DNA from 4 places in the Geodermatophilus sp. URMC 65 genome. Region 1 is predicted to be linked to each of the others. Evidence: riboswitches for the same ligand, from Rfam matches in the RefSeq annotation. Region 1 holds a riboswitch; each other region holds the start of a gene.
The links. A riboswitch is a leader RNA that binds a small molecule or an ion and turns the genes downstream of it on or off. The one in region 1 is predicted to bind cyclic di-AMP.

Region 1 (4,199 bases):
TCGGCCGGGGGCGGCGTCGCGGGCACGATCAGGTCCACCGTCGTCCGGCGGCGCGTGCTGCGCAGCGACTCGAACGACGGGATCGCCGGGGCGGCGGGCGACTCCTCGTCGTCCGGATGCGTGTCCGGGGAGGAGAGCCGCTCCCCGCGCCCACCCGCGGCAACGCGGCCGGGCGGCTCCGGGACGACGCGGCGGATGGCCGCGATGCTGCCCGGGCCCAGCCCGTTGACCGCCAGCAGGTCGGCCCGGGTGAGGCCGGCGAGTTGTGCGGTCGTGGTGATCCCGGCCCGGGCCAGTGCGGTGACCGCCCGCGCGGGCAGGCCGAGGTCACTGACGGTCTCCCCGGGCGTGGTCCCCGGCGACGTGGTCGGCATGGTGTCCAACCTAGGACCGGCCGTCCGGCCGCACCGGTCCAGGTCTCCTGCAGGATGCGCAGCAGACCGCACCCGCGCAGGAGGACTCCCCGATGACCGCTGCTCAGCCCGTGCACGCCGAGGGCACCCTGGCCTCGGGGCTGTACCGGCAGGCCTGGACCGTCGAGGACCCGGTCGGCGCCGTCGTCCTGGTGCACGGCGCGCACGAGCACGGCGGCCGGTACCGGCACGTCGCCGAGCGGCTGGCCGCCGCAGGGTACGCCGCCCACGCCGTCGACCACCCCGGGCACGGCCGGTCCCCGGGTCGCCGCAGCAACATCGGCAGCATGGCCGCCGCCGTCGACGGCGTGGCCGAGCTGGTGCGGTTCGCCGGCGAGCAGCACCCCGGCGTCCCGCTGTTCGTCTACGGGCACAGCCTGGGTGGGCTGATCGCGCTGCAGTACCTGACCGGGACGCCGGACGCCCGGGTCGCCGGCGCGGTGGTCTCGGCGGCGGCCCTGGACACCAGCGCCGCGACCGCCGTCCAGCGGACCCTGGCGCCGCTGCTGTCGCGGGTCCTGCCCGACCTCGGCGTCCTGCGGCTCGACGCGGAGGCGGTCAGCCGGGACCCCGAGGTGGTCCGCGACTACTGGACCGACCCGCTCAACCACAACGGCCGGGTGGTCGCCCGCACCGGCGCCGAGCTGATGGCCACCGCGCTGGCCATGCCCCGGCGGCTGCCCTCGCTGACCATGCCGCTGCTCGTGCTGCACGGCACCGCCGACCGGCTCGTGCCGCCGGCGGCCAGCGAGGTCGTCCGGGCGCACGCCGGCTCACCCGACCTCACGGTCACGACCTACGAGGGGCTCTTCCACGAGCCGCACAACGAGCCCGAGAAGGACGACGTCCTGGCCGACGTCGTCGCCTGGCTCGACGCCCACCGTCCCTCCTCCTGACCGACCACCGCCGGCCGGGAGGCCGTGCGGCCGGGGCAGGAGTGACCACGGCTACACCGGCGCGACACGCCGCGTCGACCTGCGGCGCGCTGCTGGATAGCCGGTTTGTGACCGGCGTCACGACGACAGTGCACATGACTGCACGTAGCGTTTTGTGTGCGCTCAGCAAAGGAGAGAGCGCGGCGCCGGACCGCCAAACCCTGCCCACCGGTCGCCATCCAGATCCCAGGGCAGGGGTGGGGGACCCACGACCACGGCGCGCCACGACTCGAGCCGCACGGCTCGAGCCGAGGACCGCCTCGGGGTGAAGCCGCGGACCGCGGCCGGGCACCGATCGCCCGAACCCGACAGCTCACCTCGCCGGCGGTGATCGGAGATCACCATGGCCAAGCACCGCGCACCCCGCTACGTCCGCACCAAGAAGGTCCTCGCCAAGGCGCCCGTCGCCGCCGGCGCCACCGTCGTCGGGTTCGGCGTCCTGGGCTCCCCGTCCCAGGCCCTCGCCGGGACGACGGGCCCCCTCCCGGCTCACGCCGTCGAGGCCCCCGCCGCGACGGCGGTCGCCGACGCCGGCGCCCCGGAGGCCGGCTACACCGTCGAGCGCGGTGACACGATCGCGACGATCGCCGCCGCCCACGGTCAGTCGTGGCGGGACCTGTACCAGCGCAACGTCGGCGTCATCGGCGCCGACCCGAACCTGATCTTCCCGGGTCAGGTCCTCCACACCGCCGGCTCGGCGGCCGCCGCCCCGGCCGCCCCGGCTCCCGCCGCCGGCTCGGCCGGCGACGCCGCGCCCGCGCCGGTGGTCGCCCCGCTCGCCGCGGCGGCCGCTCCGGCACCAGCGGCCACCGCGCGCATCAGCAACAGCTCCGGCGACGTGGCCTCGCAGGTGCAGGTCGCGGCGAACCGGGTGGTCAGCGAGGTGTCCGGCGCCGGCTCGATCACCATCGGCGGCACCCGGGCCAGCGCCACCGACCCGAACGGCCACCCGTCCGGCCTCGCGCTGGACTACATGGTCATGTCCGACGCCGCCCTCGGCGACGCCATCGCCGAGTACCACATCGCCCACTGGGACGAGCTCGGCGTTGAGTACGTCATCTGGCAGCAGCGGATCCTGACCTCGCCGGACGGCGTGTGGAAGGCCATGGCCGACCGCGGCGGCGCGACGGCGAACCACATGGACCACGTGCACGTGAACTACGTCGGCTGAGTCCCCGGCCCGCACGTCGGCGGCCCTCCACCCCCTCGGTGGAGGGCCGCTGGTGTGCGGAGGGCCTCTCAGAGCAGCTCGTCGAGGTCGTCCGGGCCCGGACCGGTGCCGCCGGAGTCGCGCAGCGGCGAGGTGTCGGGCAGGTCGTCCTCGGGCGGCTCGGGCGCGACCGGACCCTCCGAGTACAGGGTGCTCGGGTCCCGCGGGTCCATCTCGCTCATGCCGACTCAGTGCCCCGGGGAGCCGCGGAGAACCGTCCGCGGGCAGCCCGACTCCGGGGTGGCGCTCGGTGCCCGCGGTCAGACGTCCTAGACATCTGTTGCGGAACCGTTCCGTCGACCGCATGCTGTCCCCGGCGGGGCCCCGGGGCAGAACCTGGGCGAGCTCCGCCGCCAGCTCCCCGCCGCCCCCGGGCCGCGGGTGCGGACCGGGCGGGGAAGCGCTCGCGCGGTCAGGCGGGACGGTCGAGCAGTTCCTTCAGCGTCCGGTCGACGACGTCGTTGTCGGCGGGGTTCATCCCGAGGCCGCCGAAGTGCCCCCAGATGGTGTCGATGACCCGGACCTCGCCCCGGGCGATGAACTGCGAGGCCCACTGCTCGTCCTCGGGGGGGAAGTAGAGGTCGGTCCGGGCGGGCATGGCCACCAGCGGGCAGCGGATCGAGCGCAGTGCCGCCTCGGTGTCCCCGTCGAAGCCCGGCGTCCGGCCGACGTCCCCGTGCTCCCAGGTCCAGAGCATCGCCAGCAGGTTGTTCGGGTCCCGGTCCCGGTCGAGCCAGAAGCCCTCCCAGAACCCGACCAGGAAGTCCTCGAGCGAGGAGTAGCCCATGGTCCGGTACTCGCGCTCCCAGTAGAACGCCTGCGACAGGCCCCACCCGGCGTAGATCCGGGCGAAGGCCCGCATGCCGGCGGTGGGGCGCGCGTCGGGGGAGTACTCGCCGCCCCGGAACGCCGGGTCGAGCGTCAGCGTGGCCCGCAGGCTCTTCAGGAACACCTGGTTGTGCTCGCTGGTGCGGCTGGAGCCGACGATCGGGGCGGCCCGCTTCACCATCTCGGGGTGGCTGACCGCCCACTGGTAGGTCTGGCCGGCCCCCATGGAGGAGCCGAGCACCAGCTCGATCGACTCGATGCCCCACTGCTGCGTGAGCAGGCGGTGCTGGGCCTCGATCTGGTCGGAGAAGGTGATCCGGGGGAAGTGGGGGCCGTCGAAGGGGGGAGGGGTGGTGCTCGGCGAGGTCGACAGGCCGTTGTTGAGCTGGTTCGGGACGACGATGAAGTACCGGTCCGGGTCGCAGGCCAGGCCCGGGCCGATCGACCACTCGTTGGCGTCGTGCCAGGCGCTGAACCACGTGGGGTGCACGATCACGTTGGACCGGTCGGCGTTCAGGGTCCCGTACGTCTTGTAGGCCAGTCGGGCGCCGCGCAGCGTCGCGCCGCTCTGCAGCGGCAGGTCGCCGAGGTCGAACAGCTCGTGGTCCGTCGGAGCCGGCACGGCGGGTTCCTCTCAGCTGGGAGGCCGGCCAGCCTGCTCGCCGCGATGTGCTCAGCGCAACCCCGAACGCCCGGGTCAGCGGGTCGCCAGCCGCTCCAGCAGCCGGCGGAGCGTGCGCGCCTCGGCCGAGGACAGCGCGGCGAGCCCGGCGCGCTCGGCCTCGGCGATCTGCGGGGCGAGCGACCGGCACA
Region 2 (4,199 bases), 400 kb from region 1:
GCCCGGCTGGCCGACCGTCGCTACCGGCTGGACGCCGGCCGGCTCACGCCGCTGGAGGACCCGACGCCGACCCTGGTCGCCCCGGCCCCTGCGCCCGCCCCGCTCGAGGAGGCGCTGCCGTGATCCCGGTGCTGGCCACCGTCGCCGAGGCGTGGAGCGAGGTGCGGGTGCACAAGGCACGCGTGGTGCTCTCCCTCGTCGGCGTCTTCCTCGCCGTCTTCGCCATGACGACGGTCACCGCGCTGGGTCTGCTCGTCGCCCAGGTGCAGCAGGAGCAGGGGGAGCGGATGGGCGGCCGCGCGGCGACCATCGCGGTCACCGCGTACGACCCGCAGACCGGGATGCCGCCGGCCGCGCAGGAGTGGGACGCCGCCGTCGCCGACCTCACCGAGCGGTACGGGATCACCGCCACGGCCAGCATCGGCTACGAGGAGACCCGCTTCCGGCTGCCCGGCGGCACCCAGGCCGTGCAGACCAAGCGAGTCTCGCCGTCCTACGGGCAGCTGCACCGCATCGAGCCGATCGAGGGCCGCTGGCTGCGCGAGGGCGATCGCGCCAGCCTGGCCCCGGCCGTCGTCGTCAACGAGGCGTTCCTCGGCGCGCTCGGCGTCCCGGACCTCTCCTCGCAGCCGACGGTCGTCATCGGCGGCCGCACCCCGGTGCGCGCGGCGGTCGTCGGCGTCGTCCGCGAGGGGTACGCCGACGAGCTGCTCGCCTACCGGGTGGACCGCTCGGCCGGCCCGTGGGACGCGCCGCGCGCGGCCGACCCGTCGGAGACGGTGTCCGGCCCACCCACGCTGGAGCTCTGGGTGCCGCCGGAGCAGGCCGACGAGGTCATGGCGGTGGTCACCAACGACCTCGGGCTCGCGCTCGGCGGCGTGCAGGTCGACGCCTACCGGCAGGACTCGCAGGGCCTGGAGGAGACCCTCGGCATGCTGCGCCTGGCGATCCGCGGGGCCGGCGTCGTCGTGCTCGTCCTCGGCGGGCTCGGCGTGCTCAACATCGGGCTGGTGACGGTGCGCCAGCGGATCCGGGAGATCGGCGTCCGGCGCAGCTTCGGTGCGACCTCGGCGCGGGTCTTCTCCGCGATCGTGCTGGAGAGCGTCTGCGCCACGTTCCTCGCCGGGCTCGCCGCCGTGGCGCTGTCGGTCGTGCTGGTGCGCAACCTGCCGTTGGAGCGGCTGCTCAACAGCGGCGTCCCGCTGGCCGACACCCCCGGCTTCCCGGTGGCCGCGGCCGTGGAGGGGCTGGTCGCGGCGACCGCGGTGGGCGCGCTGGCCGGGCTGCTGCCCGCGGTCATCGCCGTCCGGGCGCGGGTCATCGACGCCATCCGCTTCTGAAGAAGGACCCCGCGGCCCCCACCGCTCGCAGGCTCGCGGCGGGACCCTGCAGCGGGGCCGTTCCAGTCCGTCGCCAGGCTCGGCGCAGGACCCGCAAGGGTGGCCGTTCCAGTCCGTCACCGGCACCCGGCGGCCGGGGGAGTGCGTCCCCCGGCCGCCGGTCCGCCTCACGGCAGCTGCAGCACCTGGCCGACCGCGATGCGGTCCGGGCTGCTCAGCTGGTCGTCGTTGGCGGCGTACAGCGCCTGCCAGCCACCCGCGACGCCCTGCTCCGAGGCGATGCGGCCGAGCGTGTCACCGGCCTGCACCGTGTAGGTCCCGCCGGTGGCGGCCGGTGCGGGGGCGGCCACCAGGGCCGATGCGGCCGGAGCCGAACCCGCCTCGGGGGCGGAGGGGTCCAGACCCTTGCCGCAGGTCGGCCAGGCACCCGGGCCCTGCACGTCGAGCGTGCGCTCGGCGACGGCGATCTGCTGCGCCTCGGTGGCCAGGTCGGCGCGCGGCGCGTACTCGGTGCCGCCGAACGCGGCCCAGGTGCTCTGGCTGAACTGCAGGCCGCCGTAGTAGCCGTTGCCGGTGTTGATGGCCCAGTTGCCGCTGGACTCGCACTGGGCGACGGCGTCCCAGTCGTTGGGGGCCGCCGCCGAGGCCGGGGCGGCGAGGACGCCGAGGGACACGGCGGCAGCGCCGCCGAGCACCACGGCGCCGCGGCGCAGGGCGCGTGCGGGCATGCGGGAAGACGAGGACGAACGCATGGAGGACTCCCGATCCGCCGCCTGCGAGGTGAGCTGTCGGGTTCGGAGCGATCGGTGCCCCGGCCGTGCGCGCACGGCTTCACCCCGAGGTGCCCGGCCGGACCGGCCGGACACCGAGATGGGTCCCCCACCCCCGTCCTGGCTGTGCAGGAGGTACGGCGGCCGACGGACGGGGTTCGGCGGATCGGCTCCGGCACCCGGTCCCGGACGGGGGGTGCCGGGACAAGGTAACGGTCAGGTCACGGCGGTTCACCTCGTGCCCCCGGGGCAACGGGGGTGACACGGCCGGCCGTCGGGACCGGGAGCGAACGGATCACCTGGTCACGTCCCCGCGGGCGCGCGTGCACCCGCGGGGACGTGAACTGCGTCTCAATCCGGCCGCCTGTGGCCCCGTCCAGGGCCCTGGCCCCCTGCAGGGCCCCGCCGCGAGCCTGCGAGCGGTGGGGGGCAGGGGGTCCTTCTTCAGTCGCGGACGAGCAGGGCCACCGGGAGCCGCTCGAGGAGTCCCGCCACCGGCAGCCCCTCGGCGTCGGAGACGAACCGGCCGCCGGTGAGCAGGTCCCGCCAGGCCCCGGTCGGCAGCTGCAGCGCGGTGTCGCCCCAACCGACGATCGACAGGCCCACGGGCAGCCGGGTCGCCACGGGCACCACACCGCCCCGGTCGAAGGCGAGCAGGTGCTCGGCGGCGACCCCGGTCGCCGCCACCGGCTCGTACCCGGCGAACCACTCCGGGTGCTCCCGCCGCGCCCGCAGCACGCGGGAGACGACGAGCAGCTTCGCCGCGCCGGTCTCGTCGACCGGGGGGACCTCGCCGGCGTCCAGCTGCGCCAGCAGCCGGCGGCGTTGCTCGTAGTCGACCGGACGGCGGTTGTCCGGGTCGACCAGGGAGAGGTCCCACAGCTCGGTGCCCTGGTAGACGTCGGGAACGCCGGGCATCGTCAGCTGCAGCAGCTTCTGCGCCAGCGAGTTGGACCGGCCGAACGGCGCGATGCGGGCGACGAACCGCTCGATCTCGGCGTTCGTCCGCTCGTCGTCGTAGGCGGCGTCGACCATCTCCTGCAGCGCCGTCTCGAACTCCTCGTCGACGTCGGTCCACGTCGTCGACGTCCCCGCCTCGCGGGCCGCCTTCTCCGCGTAGCCGTGCGCCCGCTCGCGGGACAGCGGCCAGGCGCCGACCAGGTTCTGCCACACCAGGTGCGCCAGCGGCCGGTCGGGCAGCGGGTGCCGGGTCAGCAGCCCGCGGACCAGGTCGGCCCACTCGGCGCCCAGCTCGGCGAGCACGGCCAGCCGGGCGCGGGTGTCCTCGCTGCGCTTGGTGTCGTGGGTCGACAGCGTGGTCATCGACGCGGGCTTGCGCTCCACGCGGCGCTGCTGCGCCTCGTGGAACTCCTGCACCGTGCTGCCGAACCGCGCCGGGTCGCCGCCGACCTCGTTGAGCACCACGAACCGCGCCCACCGGTAGTAGGCGCTGTCCTCGACGCCCTTGGCCATGACCGGGCCGCTGGTCTGCTCGAAGCGGGTCGCCGCCTCGGTCCCGGCCTGGGAGAGCACCGGGTGCAGCGCGTCCACCGCGGCGGCGAGGTCGGGACGGCGCTCCCGCACGGCGGCCACGGTGGCGTCCAGGTGCTCGCGCCCGTCGGGCAGGTAGGTGCGGTAGACCGGGAAGCTGGCCAGCAGCTCGGCCAGCGCCTCGGTCTGCTGCTCCCGAGGAACGCCGGGCAGCTCGCCGATGACCCGCACCAGCCGGGCCACCTCCGAGCCGAGGATCCCGTCGGTCACCTCGCGCTTGCAGTCGTGCACCAGCCGCGCGTAGTCGACCGGCGCGCCCGTGAGCTCGGTGTCCAGCGCGCTCAGCACCGCCTCCCCGGCCGGGTCGACCAGCACGTCGTCGACCTCGGCGAGGGCGTCGTAGCCCGTCGTCCCGGCGGTCCGCCACGACTCCGGGAGGTCCTCCCCGGGCTCGAGGATCTTCTCCACCACGGTCCAGCGGCCGCCGGAGGCCTCGGCCAGCCGGTCGAGGTAGCCCTTGGGGTCGGCCAGGCCGTCGGGGTGGTCGATGCGCAGTCCGTCGACCGCGCCCTCCTCGACCAGTTGCAGCACGAGCCGG
Region 3 (4,199 bases), 710 kb from region 1:
GCCCTGCCGGCCCCCGAGCGGGTGGTCGGTGTCCGGGACGCCGCTGCCGGTCTCCCCCGGGTTGGTCGACATCTCGCCGTCCCGCGCCGCCCGCGGCTCCTCCTGCTGCGACGGCGGTCCGACCAGGTCCTTCTCCGGCCGCTCGCCGGGCAGGACGTCGTCGTCGGGTCGCTCGTTGGCGCCGCCGTAGGGGCGGCCGGTCATGTTGCCCTCGGTCATCGCAGGCCTCCTCGTGCCGGGCCCGGTCCGTACCCGGACCGGGCACGGGTCACGCGGGCGCGAGGACGCGGACCGGTTCCCCGCGCAGGAAGGCGGCGACGTCCTCGACGGCGTCGCCGTAGAAGACGCGGTAGGTGTCCCGGGTGACGTAGCCCAGGTGGGGGGTGAGCACGGTGCGCGGCGCGGTGCGCAGGGCTGCGTCGGCGGGCAGCGGCTCGCGGTCGTAGACGTCGAGGCCGACTCCGGCGAGGTGGCCCTCGGACAGCACCTCGAGCAGCGCGGCCTCGTCGATGATGGGGCCGCGCGAGGTGTTGACCAGGATCGCGCTGCGCTTCATCCGGGCGAGCTCGTCGCGGCCGACCAGACCGCGGGTGCGCTCGGAGAGCACCAGGTGGACGGTGACGACGTCGGCGGTGGCGAACAGCTCGTCGCGGTCGACGCGGCGCACGCCGGCCTCGGCGGCGCGCTCGTCGGTCAGGTTCTGGCTCCAGGCGACGACGTCCATGCCGAATGCCTGGCCGATGCGGGCGACGCGGGTGCCGAGCCGGCCGAGGCCGACGACGCCGAGCCGGGCGCCGGCGAGGTCGGTGCCGACGGTGCGCTGCCAGCCGCCCGCCCGTACCCCGGCGTCCTCCTCGGGGACGTGCCGCGCCACGGCGAGGACCAGCGCCCAGGTCAGCTCGGCCGTGCCGGTGGGGTGGGCACCGGTGCCGCAGACGGTCACGCCGCGCTCGGCGGCCGCGGCGACGTCGATGGCGGCGTTGCGGGCGCCGGTGGTCACGAGCAGCCGCAGCCGCGGCAGCCGTGCGAGGAGGCTGCGCGGGAACGGGGTGCGCTCGCGCATGGCGACGACGACGTCGAACCCGACCAGCCGGTCGGCGACGGCGTCCTCGTCGTCGAGGTGGTCGGCGAAGGCGACGACCTCGGCCTCCTCGGGCAGCCGCGACCAGTCGGCGAACTCACCGGAGACGGACTGGAAGTCGTCGAGGACGGCGATGCGCAGCACGGTCCCCGAGCATGACGGCGACCCCCCGCCCGGTGCGAGCGGGGGGTCGCCGTGCGGTCAGCTGCCGGCGCTCAGCGCACCGGACCGCGGCCGTAGCCCCGGCCGCCGCCCTGCTTCTTGTTCTGCTCGCCCATCTTGGCGATGAACTCCTTGATCTTGGCCTGGTTCTGCGGCTTGCGGGCCTCCTGGATGACCTTCGCCGCGATCCCCGAGGCCAGGACCTTCCTCAACATGCCGGCCATGGTGTTCCTCCTTGGGTCGGTTGCCCCTGATCGTGCCCGGGGAACACCCGGACCAACCACGACGCCGCCACAGCTCTGAGCACCTGACCACACACTGTGCGCATCGGCTCTCCGCTTCCGAGGCAACTTTTTCATAACGCTCTGACCAGGACTTTCCCCCCGGCGTGTCCGTAGGTCGTCGACGGCGTTCACGGTGGTCAGCCCGGCGTGTCGCGGCCCGCGCCGACCGCCGTCCGGGCCCCCCGTCCTCACTTTGGACAGGGCCTTAGGGCCCACCTAGCGTCTGTCGCCGTCCGGAGGGCCCGCGTCGCTGACCTTGCGACACCCGACGGACGCCGCCGAACCGTGCACCGGTCGATGACCGCTGCGCAGGCCGGGGACCCACCGCAGCACTGGGGTGAAGCGCGACCTCGTCGCGCCGGGCGACTCCCCCGTCCGAACCCGTCAGCTAACCCGGTAGGCGGTCGTGGAGAACAGGAGAACCGTCGTCGATGACGACTGCCCGCACGTCCTTCGCTCGTCGCTCGTTCCGTGGTGTCGCCGTCGCCGCCATCGCCGGCGCCGGGATCGCCCTCGCCCCCGCTCCGGCCTCGGCCGCTGTGGGTGGCGCGACCGGTGCGGCCGTCGCCGCCGCCCCGGCCGTGACCGCAGCGCCGACCGCCGCGGCCAGCAGCGCCGCGCAGACCGCCGTCAACACCGCGCTCGCCCAGGTGGGTGACCGGTACGTGTACGGCGCCACCGGCCCGAACTCCTTCGACTGCTCGGGGCTGACCAGCTTCTCCTACAAGGCGGCCGGCATCTCCCTCCCGCGCACGTCCAAGGCGCAGTCGACGTTCGGCGCCCCGGTGTCGAAGGGCAACCTGCAGCCCGGTGACCTGGTGTTCTTCTACAGCCCGGTCTCGCACGTGGCGATGTACGTCGGCAACGGCCAGATCGTGCACGCCCTGAACTCCAGCAAGCCGGTGCAGGTCATGAAGCTCGACTCCATGCCGAGCTACGCGGGCGCCCGTCGGGTCGCCTGACCCATCCGCGCGACGAGACCGCCGATCCCGCACGACACGACGCTGTGGCCGTGCGGGATCGGCGGTCTCGACGGCCGGTCAGCCGCAGGGGTGCGGCGGCTGGTCGGCCGGCTGCAGCGAGAACACCGAGGCGGCGTCCTGCGGCCAGGTCCGCAGGAAGAGCAGGCCGTACCGTTCGTTCACCAGCGCGTCGGGGCCGGTGGTGTCGACCAGGTCCACCAGGCGGCCGGTGTCGTGGTTGCGGTAGCGCCGGAGCTCGGCGCCGCAGGCGACGGTGAGCACGTCGCCTACGGCGCCCATGACGACGACCGGCGTCCACGCGTCGTCCGGGCTGTCGTCGCACAACAGCACGCGGGTGGGGTGGACCCCGTGACCGGCGGCATGGCTGCTGCAGCGGGCCGTGCGGCTGCTGTTCGCGGTGGTCGGCCCGAGCTCGCGATCGGTCACGGCGTGCTCCTGTCCTGCGGTGCCTCCGGCGGCTGTGCGCCGGCCTGGGACAGTGCAGCACCGGGAGGTCGCCGTGCGCGCGCCCTGGACGCGGTCGTCCCCCGGTCGCGTGGGTGACGGCGGAACCCGGTGACGCAGGGTCGCGAACGGCGAGCGTGCGACGTGTCCGGAGGGTAGGTCGGCGAGGTGGATGGGCGAACGCTGCTGCTGGGTGACTGGACGCCGTGGATCAGGGACGGCATCGACGTCCTCCGGCTGATCGTGTTCGCCGGGGCCGCGGTGTACGCGGCGGACGGGCAGTGGGGGTCGGCGGCGCTCCTGACCGCGCTGGGCAGCATCACGCTCGTCTCGCGACTGGTGAACCTGCCCCGGCTCTACGACCTGTCCCTGGCCCTCGGCATGGCGCTGCAGGGGTTCGGCGAGACGCTCGGCCTCTACGACGCGTTCGTCCGCTTCGACGACCTGGTGCACTTCACGCTCCCGATGCTCACGGCGCCGGTGGTCTACATCGGCCTCGCCCGGCTGGACGTCGTCCCGGACCCCGGGACGAGACGCACCTGCGGCACTACGTCGGCATCGGCGTCGTGACCGCGGCCCTCGGCATCGCCGTCGGGGCGCTGTGGGAGCTGTTCGAGTGGCGGTCGGACGCCTGGTTCGGGACCCAGCTCTCCGAGGACAACGACGACACCAACGGCGACCTCTTCCGCGACACGCTCGGATCGCTCGTCGGCGCCGCGTTGCTGGTGGTGTGGGCCCGCTTCGGGTGGGGGTCGGTGCGGCGCATCCCCGGCGTGAACACGCACGAGGAGGTCAGTGCCTGACGGCGGGGACGCGGGGCGTGTGCACGATGCTCGCGTGACCCCGCGCATGCACCGCTCGCACCGCGCCGCCGGCGCGCTGGTCGGCTCGGCCGTCGGCGACGCGCTCGGCGCACCCTTCGAGTTCGGCCCGCCCGGGCAGTTCTCCGCCCGCTTCCCCACCCCGGCCCGCGGCGCGCACACCGAGATGTGCGGCGGCGGGGCGCTCGGCCGGGCACCCGGCGAGTTCACCGACGACACGCAGATGGCGCTGCTCGTCGCGACGTCCCTGGTCGAGCGCGGCGGGCTGGACGAGGCCGACCTGTTCGACCGCTTCCTGCGCTGGGCGGAGGCGGGCCCGCCGGACATCGGCGACCAGACCCGCGCCGTCCTCGGCTCCGGCCTGCCCTGGGACAGCGCCGCGGCCGAGCACTTCCGCCGCACCGGGCGGGCCGCCGGCAACGGG
Region 4 (4,199 bases), 240 kb from region 1:
GTCTTGAACAGCCCGCTGTAGGACGCCGAGAACACCGGCGTCACCGCGATGAGCCCGTCGGCGCCGGTGACCGTGTCGATCGCCGCGCGCAGCGACTCGTTGGCGAAGCCGGTGACCAGGTCGTCGGCCAGGTCGCGGGCGTGCGTACGGAGCTCGACGACCTCCACCGTCGCGTCGTCGCCCCGCTCGCGCAGGGCGGCGACGGTCGCGGCGGTGAGCCGGTCGGCCAGCAGCCGGGTCGACGACGGGGTCGACAGCCCGGCGCTCACGACGGCCAGGGTGCGGGTGGTCATGCGGAGACCTCCTCGAGGGACGCCTGCCGGGCCGCCACCAGCGAGGCGTGGGTCGGGGCGTCGGGCACGTGCGCCGGCTTGAGCGCAGCGAACTCGCGGCGCAGCACCGGCACGACCTCCTCGCCCAGCATGTCCAGCTGCTCCAGCACCGTCTTCAGCGGCAGGCCGGCGTGGTCGATGAGGAACAGCTGCCGCTGGTAGTCACCGACGTAGTCGCGGAAGCCGAGGGTCCGCTCGATGACCTGCTGCGGGGAGCCGACGGTCAGCGGCGTCTCGCGGGAGAAGTCCTCCAGCGACGGGCCGTGGCCGTAGACCGGCGCGTTGTCGAAGTACGGGCGGAACTCCCGGACGGCGTCCTGGCTGCTCTTCCGCATGAACACCTGCCCGCCGAGCCCGACGATCGCCTGGTCGGCGCTGCCGTGACCGTGGTGCTCGAAGCGGCGGCGGTAGAACTCGACCATCCGGGCGGTGTGCTCGGCCGGCCAGAAGATGTGGTTGGAGAAGAAGCCGTCGCCGTAGTAGGCGGCTTGCTCGGCGATCTGCGGGGAGCGGATCGAGCCGTGCCAGACGAACGGCGGGACGCCGTCCAGCGGCCGCGGGGTGGAGGTGAAGCCCTGCAGCGGCGTGCGGAACTGCCCCGACCAGTCGACGACCTCCTCGTCCCACAGCCGGCGCAGCAGCGCGTAGTTCTCCACCGCCAGCGGCAGGCCGTTGCGGATGTCCTGCCCGAACCACGGGTACACCGGGCCGGTGTTGCCGCGGCCCATCATCAGGTCCACCCGGCCGCCGGCCAGGTGCTGCAGCATCGCGTAGTCCTCGGCGATCTTCACCGGGTCGTTCGTGGTGATCAGCGTGGTCGCCGTCGACAGCTGCAGCCGCGACGTCTGCGCGGCGATGTAGGCCAGCGTCGTCGTCGGCGAGGAGGAGAAGAACGGCGGGTTGTGGTGCTCGCCCAGGGCGAAGACGTCGAGCCCGACCTCCTCGGCCTTCTTCGCGATGGTGACGATCGCCTGGATCCGCTCCGCCTCGCTGGGCGTGCGGCCGGTGGTGGGATCGGTCGTGATGTCGCTGACCGAGAAGACGCCGAACTGCATGTCGGTCTCCGTTGGTTGAGAGTGCAACTACCGGCCGGTGCAACGCATCCGGTCCCGTGGTATTCCCCTCGGCCGGCTCCCCCGGAGGGAGGGCGGGCGCCGCACGGCGACGTCACTCGCGTCACACATGTGGTCCCCGGCATTGTCACGGGACGGTAACGCCGCTTACGGTGGCTTCCGTCCGGTCGGTCGTCTCGTCCCCGCTCGGGGAGCCTGACCGGACGCCGCCGAGTCGTGTCCGCCACCAGCGGGCGCGAGCCGGGGACCCACCGCAGTACTGGGGTGAATCCCGCCCGCGTGCACGAAACGCGGGCCGGTAGGGCTGCTTCCCGCCCGAACCCGTCAGCTAACTCGGTAGGCGGCTCACGGAAGAACGGAGCACTCCGCATGCCCCGCCCCCGGGCCCTCGCGGCTCGCCGGTCGACCCGGCCACGCGCGCTCCGCGCCTCTTCCCCGGGCAGCTGACCCGGCACCAGACCGCGCCCGCCGGCACCCCCGATCCGCCGGCGTCCCCGTAGACCGCGCCGCACCGGGCTGTCCCCTGCCATGAGGACCACCCCGCGCGCCCTCCCGCCACGGAGCACCCCCACCTGATGGACACCAAGCAGTTCCCGGCCGTCCCGGCCACCGACGCCCCCGCCAACCGGACCGCCCGGCGCCGCCTGCGGCTGCCCGCAAGCGGCCGCCGTCCGGCGATCCTGCTGGCCACCGCGGCCGCCGGCGCGATCGTGGTCAACACCGTCGTCGGCGCGCAGCCGGCCCCCGAGGCCGAGGCCGAGACGGTCACCGCCTCGATGAGCGTCGCCGAGCAGCTCGGCATCACCGAGGAGTCGGCGCAGCAGCCGCTCGCCGCCCCGGCCGCCACCGAGCTGGCCGCGCTGCAGGACCTCGCCGCCTCCCGCAGCGAGCGCCAGGCCGCCGAGGCGCAGGCCGCGCAGGTCCAGGCCGCCGCCGAGCAGGCCGAGCTGGACCGCCAGGCCGCCGAGAAGGCCGCCGCCGAGCAGGCCGCCCGCGAGGCCGCGGAGCGCGCGGCCGCCGAGAAGGCCGCGGCCGACAAGGCTGCCGCCGAGCAGGCCGCCCGCGCGGCCGCCGAGAAGCCCGCCGCCGCTGCGCCAGCCCCGGCCGCCAGCAGCTCGTCGTCCGCCGCGCCGCGCGGCTCCTTCAAGGAGTACGCGATGAGCAAGGTCGGCAGCGCCCAGCAGTTCAGCTGTCTGGAGAACCTGTGGGGCAAGGAGAGCGGCTGGAACCCCAATGCGCAGAACCCCACCAGCACCGCCTACGGCATCCCGCAGTTCCTGAACTCGACCTGGGCCAGCACCGGCATCGCCAAGACGTCGGATGGCTACCGCCAGATCGACGCGGGCCTGATCTACATCGACAGCCGCTACGGCAGCCCCTGCGGCGCCTGGGCGCACTCGCAGTCCACCGGCTGGTACTGAGAAGGACCCCGTCCTCCCCACCCCTCGCAGGCTCGGGGGGGACCCGGGACGGGGCCGCCTCCTGCCCCCGCCACTCGCGAGCTCGCGGCGGGACCCTGCATGAGGGCCGCCGAGGGCTGTCCCCGCACCGCGGGGGCAGCCCTCGGTCGTCTTCAGTGGTGGTGGCCGCTCCGTCGGGCGAACCGGCGCCCGGACGGAGGGCCGGTGATCACCGGTTCGCCGCTGCGCGCCCGCTCGACGCGCGCGTGGTCGGCCTTCCCGGCGTCGCGCAGCGGCCCTTGCCAGGGCCTGCCGCCTGAGACGGTGTAGACCCGCTGGGCGGGTTGGTCGCAGGAGGGACAGACCGCGGAGTCGGCGACGTCCTGCATGTCGCGTCGCAGGTCGAACGGGCCGCACTGCGGACAGCGGAACTCGTAGAGGGGCACGGGTGTCTCCTGCCGGTGGCGGGGGGCCGGGGCGGCGGCGGGCCGCCGCCCCGGCCCGGGGATCGGTCAGTCCGCGACCAGCTCGCGGCCTCCGCCGGCACCCTCCGGCAGGAGGCTCCGGTCGAAGATGGACAACGGGATGCTGAGCGAGACCGCGCTGTTGGGGATGTCCACCACGCCGCCGATGCGGCCGTCGATCGGCGCCGCCCCGAGGAACAGGTACGCCTGCTCGAAGGTCCAGTCCATCGCCGGCATCAGGTAGTTGATGGCGTTGAGGCAGGCCCGGCGGTAGGCGACCGTGGCGTTCATGTAGTAGTTCCGGCCGTCCTCCACGCTGATGCCCTCGAAGGTCAGGTACTCCGAGTAGTTGGGGCCGACCCGGCCGGGCTTGAAGAACGGCATGTCGGTCTTGTACCGCTCCATCCCGCCCTTGATGACGTCGAAGTGCAGGTCGATGAAGCCGGGCATCTCGATGGCGCCGCAGAAGGTGATCTCCCCGTCGCCCTGCGCGAAGTGGAGGTCGCCGATGGAGAACAGCCCACCGGGTACGAAGACCGGCATGTAGACCCGGCTCCCGACGCCCAGGTCCTTGATGTCCACGTTCCCCCCGTGCTCCCGGGGCGGGATCGTGCGGCAGGCCTCGGCGGCGGCCCGTTCGAGGTCCGAGCCGCTCAGCCGGCCGAGGAGCGCGTCCTTCGGCTGCGGCGGGAGGGCCAGCGCCGGGACCTGCGGCGCACCGGGTGTCTCACCGCCGTGTGCGGGGATGTCCCCGGTCACCCGGTCGGGGTTCTGGTCGATGAGGGCCTGCTCGCGGCGGTTCCACTCGGCGAGCAGTTCCGCGGAGGGAGCGCAGCCGAACAACCCGGGGTGGGAGTTGCCGATGAAGCGCACACCCGGGACGTGCCGGCTGGTGGTCCAGATGCCGTCGAGGTCCCAGATCGCCTTGGA

Region 2: linked by a shared signal. The riboswitch ahead of ACWIX7_RS22315 (transglycosylase family protein) and the one ahead of ACWIX7_RS24180 (LysM peptidoglycan-binding domain-containing protein) in region 1 are both predicted to bind cyclic di-AMP.
Region 3: linked by a shared signal. The riboswitch ahead of ACWIX7_RS20775 (C40 family peptidase) and the one ahead of ACWIX7_RS24180 (LysM peptidoglycan-binding domain-containing protein) in region 1 are both predicted to bind cyclic di-AMP.
Region 4: linked by a shared signal. The riboswitch ahead of ACWIX7_RS22990 (aggregation-promoting factor C-terminal-like domain-containing protein) and the one ahead of ACWIX7_RS24180 (LysM peptidoglycan-binding domain-containing protein) in region 1 are both predicted to bind cyclic di-AMP.

What each region holds. Positions count from the first base shown of each region.
Region 1 covers NZ_CP199954.1:4,996,687-5,000,885, forward strand. Annotated here, with positions in the region: gene ACWIX7_RS24170 (DNA-directed RNA polymerase subunit alpha C-terminal domain-containing protein) at 1-374, opposite strand, end outside; gene ACWIX7_RS24175 (alpha/beta hydrolase) at 467-1,309, shown strand; cyclic di-AMP (ydaO/yuaA leader) riboswitch at 1,571-1,690, shown strand; gene ACWIX7_RS24180 (LysM peptidoglycan-binding domain-containing protein) at 1,692-2,519, shown strand; gene ACWIX7_RS24185 (hypothetical protein) at 2,588-2,740, opposite strand; gene ACWIX7_RS24190 (alpha/beta fold hydrolase) at 2,971-4,008, opposite strand; gene ACWIX7_RS24195 (MarR family winged helix-turn-helix transcriptional regulator) at 4,084-4,199, opposite strand, start outside.
Region 2 covers NZ_CP199954.1:4,597,629-4,601,827, forward strand. Annotated here, with positions in the region: gene ACWIX7_RS22305 (ABC transporter ATP-binding protein) at 1-123, shown strand, start outside; gene ACWIX7_RS22310 (ABC transporter permease) at 120-1,340, shown strand; gene ACWIX7_RS22315 (transglycosylase family protein) at 1,508-2,068, opposite strand; cyclic di-AMP (ydaO/yuaA leader) riboswitch at 2,096-2,263, opposite strand; gene treY (malto-oligosyltrehalose synthase) at 2,555-4,199, opposite strand, start outside.
Region 3 covers NZ_CP199954.1:4,286,004-4,290,202, reverse strand. Annotated here, with positions in the region: gene ACWIX7_RS20790 (hypothetical protein) at 1-219, opposite strand, end outside; gene ACWIX7_RS20785 (D-2-hydroxyacid dehydrogenase family protein) at 269-1,225, opposite strand; gene ACWIX7_RS20780 (hypothetical protein) at 1,297-1,467, opposite strand; cyclic di-AMP (ydaO/yuaA leader) riboswitch at 1,820-1,946, shown strand; gene ACWIX7_RS20775 (C40 family peptidase) at 1,959-2,489, shown strand; gene ACWIX7_RS20770 (hypothetical protein) at 2,568-2,936, opposite strand; gene ACWIX7_RS20765 (hypothetical protein) at 3,123-3,524, shown strand; gene ACWIX7_RS20760 (hypothetical protein) at 3,521-3,757, shown strand; gene ACWIX7_RS20755 (ADP-ribosylglycohydrolase family protein) at 3,792-4,199, shown strand, end outside.
Region 4 covers NZ_CP199954.1:4,752,093-4,756,291, forward strand. Annotated here, with positions in the region: gene ACWIX7_RS22980 (FMN reductase) at 1-293, opposite strand, end outside; gene ACWIX7_RS22985 (LLM class flavin-dependent oxidoreductase) at 290-1,387, opposite strand; cyclic di-AMP (ydaO/yuaA leader) riboswitch at 1,603-1,763, shown strand; gene ACWIX7_RS22990 (aggregation-promoting factor C-terminal-like domain-containing protein) at 1,981-2,826, shown strand; gene ACWIX7_RS22995 (FmdB family zinc ribbon protein) at 2,979-3,251, opposite strand; gene fmdA (formamidase) at 3,318-4,199, opposite strand, start outside.